DNA from 2 places in the Salinarimonas chemoclinalis genome. Region 2 is predicted to be linked to the other one. Evidence: riboswitches for the same ligand, from Rfam matches in the RefSeq annotation. Region 2 holds a riboswitch; the other holds the start of a gene.

Region 1 (7,182 bases), on a different contig from region 2:
ACGGTGGTGAAGAAGGCGGCTTCGGGGACGCGGCCCTGCCAGTAGAGCGCGGCGCTGTGGCCGGCCTCCACGGTGCCGTTCGAGACCGCGTCGAGCACCGAGAAGGCCGGCACGATCTCGCCCGCTGCGAAGAGGTCGACCACGAGCCGCCCGCCGGACATGGCGTCGATGCGGTCGACGATGCGCTGCGCCGTCACGCCGGGTCCGGCCTGGCCGCGCGGCCAGGAGGTCACGAGGCGCCAGCGGATCGGCGCGTCCTGCGCGAGCGCGGGGGCGGCGAGCGCGCCGCCGGCGAGGCCGAGCGCTACGCGGCGGGTGAGGCGGCTACCAGATGCCATGGAAATGATGCACGGGCCCGTGCCCGCTCCCGATCTCGAGCCCGTCGGCGGCGGCGATCGCGCCGGCGAGCCACTCCTTGGCCGTGCGCGCGGCCTCGGCGAGGGAGGCGCCCTTCGCCAGTTCCGCGGCGATCGCCGACGAGAGCGTGCAGCCGGTCCCGTGCGTGTTGCGAGTCGCGATCCGCGGGGCGACGAGCCGGGTGACGCCCCGCGGCTCGACGAGCAGATCGACGCTTTCCGGCCCCGAGCCGTGGCCGCCCTTGATCAGGACCGCCTCGGGGCCGAGCGCCAGCAGCCGCTCGCCCTGGGCGCGCATGGCGTCCTCGTCCTCGGCGACGGGCGCCCCGAGCAGCGCCGCCGCCTCGGGCAGGTTCGGGGTGAGCAGGAGGGCGCGGGGCAGGAGGACCGTGCGCAGGGTCTCGACCGCGTCGTCCGAGAGGAGCTTGTCGCCGGACGCCGCCACCATCACCGGATCGAGCACCACGCGGGTCACGCCGTGCCGGGCGAGGCCGGCGGCGACCGCCTCGATCACGGCGGGCCGGGAGAGCATGCCGATCTTCACGGCGTCGACCTTCAGGTCCGAGAGCACGCTGTCCATCTGCGCCGCGACGAACTCCGCGGGCACGTCGTGGATGCCCTGGACGCCGCGGGTGTTCTGGGCGGTGAGCGCGGCGATCACGCTCGCGCCGTAGACGCCGCGGGCGGAGAAGGTCTTCAGGTCGGCCTGGATGCCGGCGCCGCCGCCCGAATCCGAGCCGGCGATGGTGAGGGCGATGGCGGTCATGCGGTCTCCTCGTTGGGTCAGGCGCCGCGGGCGGCGAGCGCCTCGTCGACGAGGCGGCGCAGGCGCCCCGCGGCGGCGGTGGGGTCGTCGGCGCCGAAGATCGCGGAGATGACGGCGATGCCGTCCGCGCCCGCGCCGATCACGGAGCGGGCGTTCGTTTCGTCGATGCCGGCGATGGCGCCGAGCGGCAGGCCCGGCGCCGCCGCGCGGCCCGCGGCGGCGACCGCCGCGAGGCCCGAGAGCCCGATCGGCGGGTCCGGGTTGTCCTTCGACGTCGTGGCGAACACGCCGCCGATGCAGCCGTAGTCGACGGGCACCTGCGCGAGCGCGCGGGCGTGGTCGGGCGTCTTCAGCGTCCAGCCGATGATCGCGTCGGGCCCGAGCAGGCGACGCGTGTCGCGCGGGTCCATGTCGCTCTGGCCGAGATGGACGCCGTCCGCCCCCGCGGCGAGCGCGACGTCGACGCGATCGTTGACGAGGAGCGGCACACCCGTGCCGGAGAGCGTCGTCCTCAGCGCGCGGGCGAGGTCGACGAGCGTGCGCGTGTCCGCGTGCTTCTCGCGCAGCTGCACCAGCGTCGCCCCGCCCGCCACGGCGCGCCCGACGAGGTCGACGAGATCGCGCCCGCGCGCGTCCGCGAGGCCGACGATGGCGTAGAGGCGAAGGTCGACGGGGTTCCTGGCGGCGTGATTCACGAGACCCTCGCACGGGAGACGAGCGCCGCCCCGTCGAGCGCGTCGAGCGCATCGAGGTAGGCGGCGGGGAAGGAGCCGGGGCCGGCGGCGCGGCCGCCGGCGATCTCGCCGGCGACGCCGAGAACGACGAGCGCCGCCGCCGCGGCGACGAGCGCGTCGTCCTCCAGCGCGGCGAAGGCGGCGACGAGCGCGGAGCCCGCGCAACCCATCGCGGTGACGCGGGCCATCAGCGGGTGTCCGTTGGCGATGCGGACGGCGCGGGTGCCGTCGGTCACGAGATCGGTCGGGCCGGTGAGGGCGACGACGCAGCCGTGATCGCGGGCGAAATCCATCGCGGCCTCCGCCGTCGGCGCGCGTCCGGCGAGCGCCTCGAGCTCTCCCGGGTTCAGCCGCACGATCGCCGGGCGCGTGCGCAGCAGATCGCGGGCGACGCCGAGGCGGGGCGGCGACGCCTCGACGAAGACCGGATCGAGCACGAGCGGCCGGTTCGCCTCGCGCGCGGCGGCGACGGCGACGGGGATGCCGGCCCGGCGCTCCGCGTCGAGCGTGCCGAGGTTGACGAGCACGGCGTCCGCGAGCCGCGCGAAGTGAGCGGCCTCCTCGGCGGCGATGGTCAGCGAGGGGATCGCGCCCGCGGCGAGCAGCAGGTTCGCGGTGAAGGCCTGCGCTGCGGCGTTGGTGAGCGCGTGCACCCGCGGGCGCCGGGCGCGGGCCTCCGCGAGGAGCCGGGCGGCGTGCTCCGCGATCCGATGCGTTGCGATGTCATGAGACGCGGCGGCGCGCGCGGGCGCGTTCTCGTCCATGTCTCGTTCCCTCCGCCGGCACGACCCGGATCAGGTTCGATGGGTTGGCGCATGCGCCTCTCAGCCCGGACGGGCACCCCGTGAGACCGTGGAAGAGGAGTTAGCGCGCCCGCCCGCCGCGCGCAAGGGGTGGCCGAACCCGGGCAGGATCGCTCCGCCGGGAAGGGCGGCGCATCATCGGACCGCGAGCACCACGGACATGCGCTGTGCGAAGAGCGGCCAGTCCTGCTTCATCCCGGGCGCGACCAGGGGATCGTGATAGGACACCACGGCCCACCCCCCGTTCGGCGTCTGGTAGACGTCCATTCCCGTGATCACGACGAAGTGGCTCCCGTCCACGTGCGCCACGATCGGCCGGCCGGTCCGGCGCAGGTGCGTGATGAAGTCCGGCGCCCAACGACTGATCTCGAGCGTGCCGATCCGGCCGCCGAACATGCCGACGAGACGGGAGATTTCGCTGATGTGCCCGGGACGCAGGCAGAGATCCGGGCGTCGGCAGCACGGCGCGCCGTAGGCGAGTTCCAGCATCTGGCACTGGCTGGGGGTCGGCAGCCCGACCGTCTCCGCCGCCATCTTCGCGCTGGCGACCCAGCACCAGACGACCGTGTCCTGACGGTGGTAGGGGACGGACAGATGGACGCTGTCGACGAGGACTTGCGCGCGCGCTTCACCGCCGCGCGTCCCCGCGACGGCCAGAACACACGACAGGAGAACGAGAGCGCGTACCGCTGTCGCCCACGAGCGAAACGTCATGATGGCCCCCATACGCTCCCCGAGTGGCATCAGACTGTCACGCCCGGCCGAGCGTGGCAATCGGCCGTTCCGGTTTCGCGACGGCCGATCGGGCTTGAACCGGAAGGAAGGAGCGAACATTGTCGGCGCGTACCACCCCAGGGCCTCGTCCCGACGACCGCGACCGTGCGCTCGCGCACGGCACGGTCTCGCGCAGGCGCGAATTCAGATCATAGCCAATTCCGGAGAGATCATGCTCTACGTCGACATCCCCACCCAGCCCGAGCTGCAGACGCTCGTCGCCGCCCGGAGCGAGGCTTCGGTCTCGTTCTACCTGCGCACCACGCCCGAGACGCAGGACATCGGCGCAGCGCGGATCGCGCTCGGCAACCTGCTTCGGACGGCAGTGGGCGAGCTCGAGGCGGCGGGGACCGACAAGCGCACCATCTGGCCCATCGAGGAGCAGGTGCACGACCTCCTCGACGACGACGGCTTCTGGACCCATCAGGCGAACTCCCTCGCGCTATTCGTCACGCCCGGCGGACTGCGTTCGTTCCGCCTCCCCAACCGTCTGGAAGACATGGTCCAGGTCTCGGACCGCTTCCACCTCAAGCCACTGCTGCGCGCGCTCACGGCGCAGCAGCACGCGTTCGTGCTCGCGCTCGCCGAGAACGAGGTGCGCCTCGTCGAGGTCTTCGCCGATCTGCCCGCCAGCGAGGTCGCGGTCGCGGGCATGCCGCGCGACGCCGCGTCCGCCGCCGGGACGGCCAACGTCAACTCGCGCAGCTACTCCGGCCGCAAGGGCGGCGGCGAGGGGCAGAAGGTGCTCCTGCGCGGGTATTGCCGCAAGGTCGACGCGGCGCTGCGGCCAGTTCTCGCGGGCCGATCCGAGCCGTTGATCCTCGCCGCCGCCGAGCCGCTGCGGTCGATGTTCCGCTCGCTCGCGACCCACCAGAACCTCGCGGCCGAGACCCTGGACGCGAGCCCCGTACGCAAGTCCGCGTCGGAGCTCGCCGCCGAGGCGCGGCCGGTCCTCGACGCGATCCACCAGCGCGAGATCGAGGCGGTGCACGCCCTGTTCAGCGCCCGCGAGAACGAGGGCCGCGCGACGACGCAGATCGCGCGTGCGGCGCGCGCCGCCACGTTCGGGGCCGTGGACACGCTGCTCGTGGACATCGACGAGGTCGTGCCCGGCACGATCGACGAGACGACCGGCGAGGTGAGCTTCGCCGACGAGGAGAGCGCCGACAGCTACGGCGTCGTGGACGAGATCGCCGGGCGCGTGCTCGCCGCGGGCGGACGCGTCCTCGCGGTTCGGCGCGACGACATCCCGCAGAAGCAGTCGCTCGCCGCGATCCTGCGCTACGCGATCTGAGCCCGGGCAGGCCTCGCCGGGGCTGCGGGCGGCCCGCTCAGTCCCGGCAGGCGAAGGGCGGGAAGGTGCTCGCGGTCCCGGCGTTCATGGCCAGGATCACCATCACGTTGGCCATGGCGAGCTCTGCCTCGCTACGCGGGCAGACGTCGGCGGGCGCGGTGCAGCCCGAGGCGATGAAGGCGTCGTGTCGGGCGACGAACTCGGCGGAGAGGCCCTCGGTGCCCATGCGCCGCGTCGCCTCCTCCCAGGAGGCGGCGTAGCGCACGCACTTCTCCCGCGTCCAGGCGTCGCCCGTCCCGGGCGGGCCCGCGGTGCCGTCGAGGGCTTCCCCCTCCCAGGACCCGCCGCTCCAGTGATCGCCGACGAAGCCGTCGTCGTGCTGTGCGCGTGCAGGGTGGACCGCCGGGCCGACGAGGAGGCACGCGGCCGCGAGCGCTAGGAGCGCGACCCGGCCCCGCGCCGGCGCGAAGGCCAGGATCGCGCAGCCTGTCGCTGCGGCGAGCGGCCAGGGCAGCAGGTAGGGTCGCGCGGTGACCGCGAAGGCGCCGCCGGCGTCGATCGTCAGCCCGACGAGCGCGTGCCGGACCGTCGAGGCGAGCCCGTCGTCGCGGAACGACGCGACGACGTCCGTCGCGTTACGGTCGATCGCGAAGAGGACGAAGGCGATGCCGGGCAGGAGGACGAGCCCGGCCAGGGCGCCGAGTGCGAGCCGGTCGCGGGTCCGCGACGGGTCCGCGACGCGCGGGAGGAGCGAACCGGCGAGGCTGGCCGACAGGCCGGCCGCGAGGCCCGCCGTCGCGAAGAGCGCGATCACCAGGGCGGTGCGTGGCGAGAGCGCCTCGCCGCGCTCGAGGATGCGCAGCGCCACGATGGCGGCGGTGGCCAGCGCGAGCGCGAGGCCTCTGGCGAAGGCCGAGCCGAGCGCCGCCGCGCTCACCCGCGCGCGCCCGCCGCGGCGGCGCGGATCGCGGCGATGTTGCCGGCATAGGCGGACGGGCCGCCCCTGAAGGCGGCGGAGCCCGCGACGAGCACGTTCGCGCCCGCCGCCGCGACGAGCGGTGCCGTCTGCGGCGTCACGCCCCCGTCGACCTCGATCGCGATCTCGCGATCCCCGACCATCTCCTTGATCCGACGTACCTTCTCGACGACCGGGGCGATGAAGGCCTGCCCGCCGAAGCCGGGGTTCACGGTCATCGCCAGCACGAGGTCGACGTCGTCGAGGAGCGGCGCGATCGCCTCCGCCGGGGTGCCGGGGTTGAGCGCGACGCCGGCCTTCTTGCCGAGCCCGCGGATGGCCTGGAGCGAGCGGTGCACGTGCGGCCCGGCCTCGACGTGCACGGTGATCACGTCCGCACCGGCCTCCGCGAAGGCGGCGAGGTAGGGGTCGGCGGGCGCGATCATCAGATGGACGTCGAACACCTTCGGCGTCGCCGGGCGGATCGCCTGCACGACGACGGGGCCGAAGGTGAGGTTGGGCACGAAGTGCCCGTCCATCACGTCGATGTGGATCCAGTCCCCCCCGGCCTCGGCGACCGCGGCCACCTCGGCGCGCAGCGCGCCGAAATCGGCGGAGAGGATGGAGGGGGCGATGAGCAGGTCGCGCGTCATGCGCCCGGCGCTATCACGGGGGCGGGGCGGGCGCAACGGAGTCTTGACGGGCGACCAGCCGCCCCGCCACCGGCTTCACGATCTGCGGCATGAGATAGATCGGGAACTGCGCCAGCGCGAAGAACAGGAACGTGTCCCCCGGCGTCGCCGCGCCCAGCGCCGCCACGAGGACGCCGATGTTGCGCTGGCCCGTGGCGTAGCCGAGCACGAAGCGCTCGGCGGGTGGGAGCATGCGCAGCGCGAGGAGGCTCGTGGCGAAGCCGACCGCCGAGAGGCCGAAGACGAGGGCGAGCACGCCGGCGACGAAGCCGGGGCGCTCCAGCATCGCGGCCAGCACGCCGTCCATCGCCGCCACCGCGAAGAGGGCGTAGAACAGGACGCCGAGCCCGTCGAAGCGCGCCTTGTGGCGGCGGATGCGCTCGGTGCCCAGGCTCGCGCGCAGCGCCGCGCCGGCCGCGAGCGCGCCGCCGACGAGGAGCGCGAGGCGCTCGACGAGGGCGCGCACGTCGAGTTCCACCGCCGCGCCGGCGATCCATTCGACGAGGAGCGGCGAGACGAGCGGCGCGAGCATCGTCGTGAGCAGCACGACGCATACGAGGAGCGTCGGCGGGAGGTTCAGCATCATCGCCACCGCCGGCGAGGACAGGATCGGCGGCGCGGCGGCCCACAGCGCGAGGCCGAGGACGATCCCGGGCCCGAGCGCCTCGCGCCCGGCGACCGCCAGGATCGCGAGCGCGACGAGGGGCGGCGCGGCGACGAGCCAGGCGGCGGAGAGGCCGATGCGGGCGGGGCGGCGCACCAGCGCGGCGAGCGCCGCGAGATCGACCCGCGCGAAGGTGATCGTCAG
Region 2 (7,182 bases):
TCACCTCGCCGGGGCTGCCCGCTGAGGTCTTCGGACCCCGATTGGCCTCATGCGCGAGCGCCTCGGTGCTCAGCACGGCGAGACATCGTAGAGCCCGCCGAGGGGGAGACCTCCCGGCGGGCTCGCTCGTTCGGCCGGTGGGCGTCGAACCGCACCGCCCTCACCCGCCGGCCTTCCTCTCCCGCCACCGCCGCACCACGACCGGGATCAGCGCCAGCACCGCTAGCCCGACGAGGGCGGTGATCACCTCCGGCGTCAGCACGCCCGAGGCCGAGAGTTCGCCGCCCTGGGCGATCACGCTCTCGAAGCCCGCGCCCACCGACGCGAAGACGAAGGCGCCGGGCACGATGCCGATCAGCGTCGCGACGACGTAGGTGCGCAGGCTCACGCCCAGGAAGGCGGGGGCTAGGTTGACGACGAAGAAGGGGAAGACCGGCACGAGCCGCAGGAAGAGCAGGTAGTTGAACGCGTCCTTGCGGAAACCCTCCGCCATCCGGGCGATGGCGCCGCCCGCCTTCTCGCGCAGGGCGTCGCCGAGCGCCGTGCGGGCGATCAGGAAGACGCCCGTCGCGCCGATCGTGGCGCCGACGACCGCGAAGGCGGTGCCCGCGAAGACGCCGAACAGGAAGCCGCCGGTCATCGTCAGCACCGCGCCGCCGGGCAGCGAGGCCGCCACCACGATCGCGTACACCGCCACGTAGGCGAGCGCGGCGAGGACGAAGCCGTCCGCCACGAAGGCCTGCAGCCGCTCGGAGTTCGCCCGCAGGGCCTCGAAGGAGACGTACTCGTCCAGACCCAGCGCGAAGGCGCCGCCGATCACGGCGGCGAGCGCCACGAGCGGCCCGAAGCGCCGAAGCGGGCCGCGGGAGGGCTTGCCCGCAGGGCGGTCGGCGCCGGTGCCGGCGGTGATGTCGTCCTGGGTGTCCTGCATCGCGGTCATGGTGCCTTCTCCCGGTGTCGACGCTCCTTCGCGCGGACACCGGGCTTGTAACGCGTAGGCGGGTCACGGGCCGGTCACGACTTCGCGGGCGCCCCGTGACCGACGAAGGCGGCGATCGCCGGGTCGCGCGCCGGATCGAGCGCGGCGCGGGGCGCATCCTGCACGAGGACGCGCCCGCGCGCCACGAAGGCGAGGGAGTCCGCCCGGTCGAGCACGTCCTCGGGGGTATGGATCGTGATCAGCACGGTGATGCGGCGCGAACGGCGCAGGGCGTCGACGACGGCGATCATCTCGCGGCGCAGGCCTGGATCGAGGGCACCGAAGGGCTCGTCGAGCAGGAGGAGCGGCTTTCGCGAGACGAGCGCGCGCGCCAGCGCCACGCGCTGGCGCTGGCCGCCCGAGAGCTGCTCCGGCCGGCGCGCCTCGAGCCCCGAGAGATCGACCGCCGCGAGCGCCTCCGCCACCCGCGCGCGGTCGGGCTCGGCGAGCCGCAGCGACGGGCGGATGCCGAGCGCGACGTTCTGCGCGGCGGAGAGATGGGCGAACAGGTTGTTGTCCTGGAACATCATCGCCACCGGCCGCTCGGCCGGCGAAAGCGGCAGGAGGTCGCGCCCGTCGAAGGCGAGGCGCCCGGAGACCGGCGTCTCGAATCCGGCGATCGTGTTGAGCAGCGTGGTCTTGCCTCCGCCGGAGGGGCCGACGATCGCGAGCATCGATCCCGCTGGGGCCTCGAGCGCATACTCCGCCTCGAAGTCCGGCCAGGCGAGGCGGCAGGCGTCGATCGTCAGCATCGGGCCATCCGTGTGGCGAAGGCGGAGAGCGCGAAGGCGGCCGCGACGAGGAGGAGCCCGATCGCCGCCGCCTCGTCGAGGCGATAGGCGCCCAGGCGCTCGTACAGGAGGTAGGGCAGGGTGCGCAGTTCCGCCCCGCCGAACAGCGCGACGATGCCGAAATCGCCGAAGGAGAGGGCGGCCGCGAAGGCGAAGGCGCCGGCGAGAGGGCGGCGCAACACCGGCCAGTCGACGATGGCGAGGCGGCGCAGGCCCGTGAGCCCGAGCAGAGCCGCGAGGCGCCCGTGGCGCTCCGCGCTCGTGGCGAGAGCCGGGGCGAGGAAGCGGTAGGCGAAGGGCAGCGCGCCGATGGCGTTGACGAGGGGGAGCAGCACGAACCCGGCCTCCGTGGCGCCGACCCGTCCGCGCAGCAGGAGGAAGAGCCCCGCCGTCAGCGCGAAGGGCGGGATCGCCAGCACCAGCGCCGGGAGCACGTCGTATGCCGCCGCGAGCCGCCCGCGCCTGCGCTCCCGTGCCGCCTGCGCCGCGCCCGCGAGCGCGATCGCCATGGCGCAGGCGAGGGCGGCGGAGACGAGGGCGATCGTCACGCTCGTCGTCGCGGCGCGGGCGAGGTCGCCGTCGAGCACCCGCGGCAGCGCGGCTGCGCCCTCCAGCGTCGCCGCGAGCAGCGGCAGGACGAGCGCGCCGCCGAGCGCCAGCACGACCAGGTCGAGGAGGCGCAGGCGCGGGTCAGCGCAGTCCGGACGCGCGATCGGCAGGCGCTCGGTGGGCGCGACGGGGGCCTGCGTCACCGCCCAGTGCAGCAGGAGCGTCAGCGACAGGCAGATCGCCAGCTGGAGGCCGGCGAGCATCGCCGCGCGGGCGAAGTCGAGCTCGACCCTGAGCGCCGAGAAGATCGCCACCTCGAGAGTCGCCTTGCCCGGCCCGCCGCCGAGCGTCAGCACGATGGCGAAGCTGGTGAAGCACAGGAGGAAGACGAGCCCCGCGAGGCCGGGCGCCTCGCGCTTCAGGATCGGCCAGTCGAGATGCGCGAAGGTCGCCCGCGGCCCGAAGCCGAGGATCGCGGCGAGCCGCCAGTGCTCCGCGGGTGCGCGCGACAGCGCGTCGAGGAAGACGCGGGCGGCGAGCGTGGCGTTGAGGAAGACGTGGGCGACGAGGATGCCCGGCCAGCCGAATGGGTTCGGCCTCGGCGCGAGCCCCGCCGCCTCGATCCCCGCCGCGAGCCAGCCCGAGCGTCCGTAGACCGCGACGACCGAGAACACGACGACGATCGCCGGCATCACCGCCGCCGCCCCGAGCGCCGCCAGCGCGAGGCTCCGCCCCGGGAAGCGCCGCCGCGCCAGCGCCAGTGCCAGCGCCGCGCCGAGGACGAGCGACAGCACCGTCGAGAGCGCGGCCTGTCCGAGGGAGAAGACGAGGATGCGGCGCAGGTAGGCGTCGAGCGCGAGCACGCTCGGCCGGTCCTGCGCCGCCCCGATCAACGCGCCGAACGCCGCCGCCGCGAGCCCCGCCAGCGCGAGCGCGACGAGCGCGCCCGGATGCGGCGCACGCAGCCCGGCGGCCCGCCTCACCGCGTCGTCGCCTCGAGCCAGGCGTCGATGAGCGCCCGGCGCTCGGCGGAGACGCGATCGGAGTCGAACAGGAAGGCTTCGCCGGGCTCGATCAGCCCCGCGAAGCTCTCCGGCAGGCCGCCTTCCGGCAGGCGCGCCGGGTACATCCAGTTGCCCTCCGGGATCAGGCTCTGGAAGCCGTCGTCGAGCATGAAGCGCAGGAAGTCGCGGGCGAGCTCGGGCGTGTCGGTCGTGCGCGTCGCGCCGGCGATCTCGACGTGGAGGTAGTGTCCTTCCGCGAAGCGGGCGGCCTCGTAGCGGGTCTCGTCCTCCACCGAGCGGTGGTAGGCGGGCGAGGTGGAGTAGGAGAGCACCATGTCCGCCTCGCCCTCCAGGAAGAGCCCGTAGGCCTCCGACCATCCGGTCGTGAAGGTCACGACCCGTGGCGTCAGCGTGGCCCAGGCGTCGGCCATCCCCTCGCCGAAGACGGCGCTCGACCAGAGCAGCAGCCCGAAGCCGGGCGCGCTGGTGCGCGGGTCCTGGAGGACGACGCTCGGGCCCTCCGGGTCCGTGAAGAGCGCCTCGAGGCTTTCCGGCGGGGTCTCGAGGCGGGTCGTGTCGTAGACGAAGGCGAGATGGCCCCAGTCGTAGGGCAGGAAGGTCTCGTCCTGCCACGCGACCGGCATGTCGAGCGGGCCGGGCGCGATGCCGTGGGGCGCGAACAGGTCGAGCGCGCGGGCCTGCGCGGCGAGGTTCATGTCGAGGCCGAGGACGACGTCGGCCCGGGTCGAGGCGCCCTCGAGCCGCAGCCGGCCGAGGAGCGAGCCCGCGTCGTCCGCGGTGACCCATTCGAGATCGCAGCCGCAGGCGGCCTCGAAGCGCTCGGCGATGGCCTCGCCCGGGCCGTAGCGGCCGACGAAGGAGGAGTAGGTGTAGACGGTGAGCGTCGGCCGCTCCTGCGCGGCGGCCGGCGTCGGCGGCGTGGCGAGGGCCGCCGCCAGGACGGGGAGCCCGAGGGCGAGGCGCATGGCGGGCGAGGGGCGTAGGGGCGTGTGCATCGGCGGCTCCGGTTCGCGAGAGCCGGGGCGGACGGGCGACGATGTGCGGAGGCGGCCGCAGCGCGCGGCCCGTCGCTCATCCCTACGCCGGTACGACCCGGATCAGGTTCGACGGGTTGGCGCGCACTCGCGCCTCTCAGCTCCGTCGGAGCACCCCGTGAGACGTGCCGGGTGTAGACCCGCCCGCGTCCCGGCGCAAGCGGGGCCGCACGGCGTCGCGCGGGCGGCGCGGCCGGCCGCGGCGCCCGACGCGGCTGGAGCGGCCCGTCAGTCGTGGAAGTGGTCGTAGACCGCCTTCGCCGTCGCGGCGTTGACCCCGGGGGCCTTCATCAGGTCCTCGAGCGCGGCGCGCTGGATGGCCTTCACCGTGCCGAAGTGGTGGAGGAGCGCGCGCTTGCGGGCGGGGCCGATGCCGGCGATCTCGTCGAGCGGGTTCTGCACCATCGTGCGCTTGCGCTTGGCGCGATGGGTGCCGATGGCGAAGCGGTGGGCCTCGTCGCGCAGGCGCTGGACGAAGTAGAGCGCCGGGTCGCGCGGCGGCAGTTTGAACGGGTTCCTGCCCTCGACGAAGAAGGTCTCGCGCCCCGCGTCACGGTCACGGCCCTTGGCGATGCCGACGACGGCCACGTCGGCGACGCCGATCTCGGCCAGCGCCTTGCGCGCGGCAGCGACCTGTCCCGCGCCGCCGTCGATGAGCACGAGGTCGGGCCATGCGGGGAACTCCTCGTCGTTCGCTGCCGCGGCCTCGAGCTCCTCCTCCTCGCTCTCCGTCTCGGGGGCTCCCGCGATCGGCGCGTCCTCGATCTCGTGCGCCTCCTCCGGCTCGTCCGCCGATGCCTCGCGGGCATGCACAATGCGATCGGGATGCTCCTTCACCAGCCGCGCGAAGCGCCGGCCGAGCACCTCCTGCATCATGCCGAAGTCGTCCCCGGGGGTGAGGTCCTGCGACTTGATGTTGAAGGTGCGGTAGTGCTGCTTCATGAAGCCGCCGACGCCGGCGACGATCATGGCACCGACCGCGTTCGTGCCCATGATGTGCGAGTTGTCGTAGACTTCCACCCGCCGGGGCGCGCGCGCCAGGCCGAAGGCCTGGGCGAGCACGTCGAGCAGCTTCGCCTGCGAGGAGCGCTCCGCGAGGCGCCGGCCGAGCGCCTCCTTGGCGTTGCGCAGGGCCGCCTCGACGATGGCGCGGCGCTCGCCGCGCTTGGGGGCGTGCACCTCCACCTTGTGGCCGGCCTTCAGCGTCAGCGCCTTCTGGACGAGGTCGCGCTCCTCGATGTCGTGCGAGAGCAGCACCAGGCGCGGCGGCGGCTTGTCGGCGTAGAACAGCGAGACGAAGGAGGCGAGCACCTCCTGGGGCGCGAGGCCCTTGTCGGCCTTGGGGAAGTAGGCGCGGTTGCCCCAGTTCTGCCAGTTGCGGAAGAAGAACACCTCGACGCAATAGGCCCCGGCCTGCTCGTCGATGGCGACGACGTCCGCCTCCTCCACCGACTGGGTGTTGATCCCCTGCGACCCCTGGATGGCGGAAAGCGCCGCTATGCGGTCGCGGTAGCGCGCCGCGCGCTCGAACTCGAGCGCCTCGGCCGCCTCCTGCATGTCGGCGGCGAGCCGCTCCTTCACCGCGCTGGAGCGGCCGGCGAGGAAGGCCTGCGCCTCGCCGGCGAGGGCCGCGTACTCCTCCTTGCCGATCTCTCCCGTGCAGGGGCCGGCGCAGCGCTTGATCTGGTGGAGAAGGCAGGGGCGCGTGCGGTTGTCGTAGTAGCTGTCCGTGCAGGTACGCAGCAGGAAGGCGCGCTGGAGCGCGGTCATCGTGCGGTTGACCGCCCAGACCGAGGCGAAGGGCCCGAAATAGGCGCCCTTGCGGTTCCTCGACCCGCGATGCTTGACGAGCTGCGGCGCGCGCGCGGCGTCCTCGGTGAGCAGGATGTAGGGCAGGGACTTGTCGTCCCGCAGGAGCACGTTGTAGCGCGGCTTGAGCTGCTTGATCAGGTTCGTCTCGAGCAGCAGCGCCTCGGTCTCGGTCGCCGTCGTCACGAACTCCATCGCCGCCGTGTCGACGATCATCCGGGCGATGCGGTTCGAGTGCGCGTAGCCCCGCGCGTAGGAGCCCACCCGCGACTTCAGGTTCTTGGCCTTGCCGACGTAGAGCACCTCGCCGGCGGCGTCGATCATGCGGTAGACGCCCGGCGCGTTGGGCAGGGTCTCCCAGAAGCGCCGGATCACGGACATCCCGGCCTTCAGCTCGGCGGGCGCCTCGAAGTCGAAGGCCGCACGCGTGCCCTGCGCGTCCGCGGCTTCCGGCGGGAGCGGCGCGTCGGGATCGGTCGTCGGCGGCGGGGATTCGGGGGCGTCGATCATCGTGGGCGAGATGTATGCGACCGGCGTGCGAGGGGGAAGGGCGGCGATGCCGCGCCGGAAGCGGACTGTCCAAACGGCAATGGGCTCATTGAGGCGGCGCGCCGGCCCAGACTTTGTGCGCCGCACCGAATTGACAAACATCCTGGCAGGACGTTCGATGCAACCCGTACTCGTCGAGCTGCGACCGTACGAGGACGCGCGCGGCACGACTGCTTGCCCGATGGCGGCCTACCCGATATGACCCCTCGCGACACGCGCGCGAGTCCGCTACGCCGCGCCCACCGAAGCACGAAGGCTCCGTGATCGATGAAGCTCGTCGCCGGCAACTCCAACCGCCCGCTCGCCGAGGCGATCGCCGCCTACCTCGACGTCCCGCTCGCGCGCTGCCTGGTCAAGCGGTTCGCGGACATGGAGATCTTCGTCGAGCTACAGGAGAACGTGCGCGGCGAGGACGTGTTCATCGTGCAGTCGACGTCCTTCCCGGC

What was found. Region 2 has a riboswitch for thiamine pyrophosphate ahead of thiB (thiamine ABC transporter substrate binding subunit). Riboswitches for the same ligand answer to the same signal wherever they lie in the genome.
Region 1: linked by a shared signal. The riboswitch ahead of thiM (hydroxyethylthiazole kinase) and the one ahead of thiB (thiamine ABC transporter substrate binding subunit) in region 2 are both predicted to bind thiamine pyrophosphate.

The regions. Positions count from the first base shown of each region.
Region 1 covers NZ_JBGMWH010000002.1:185,270-192,451, forward strand. The annotation lists gene AB9M23_RS04680 (TRAP transporter substrate-binding protein) at 1-338, opposite strand, end outside; gene thiD (bifunctional hydroxymethylpyrimidine kinase/phosphomethylpyrimidine kinase) at 325-1,122, opposite strand; gene thiE (thiamine phosphate synthase) at 1,140-1,817, opposite strand; gene thiM (hydroxyethylthiazole kinase) at 1,814-2,620, opposite strand; TPP riboswitch at 2,610-2,711, opposite strand; gene AB9M23_RS04700 (papain-like cysteine protease family protein) at 2,795-3,373, opposite strand; gene AB9M23_RS04705 (baeRF11 domain-containing protein) at 3,606-4,727, shown strand; gene AB9M23_RS04710 (hypothetical protein) at 4,765-5,664, opposite strand; gene rpe (ribulose-phosphate 3-epimerase) at 5,661-6,335, opposite strand; gene AB9M23_RS04720 (hypothetical protein) at 6,349-7,182, opposite strand, start outside.
Region 2 covers NZ_JBGMWH010000011.1:95,079-102,260, forward strand. The annotation lists gene AB9M23_RS16445 (TVP38/TMEM64 family protein) at 161-940, opposite strand; gene AB9M23_RS16450 (thiamine ABC transporter ATP-binding protein) at 1,015-1,731, opposite strand; gene AB9M23_RS16455 (ABC transporter permease family protein) at 1,725-3,302, opposite strand; gene thiB (thiamine ABC transporter substrate binding subunit) at 3,299-4,339, opposite strand; TPP riboswitch at 4,402-4,507, opposite strand; gene uvrC (excinuclease ABC subunit UvrC) at 4,607-6,697, opposite strand; gene AB9M23_RS16470 (ribose-phosphate pyrophosphokinase) at 7,004-7,182, shown strand, end outside.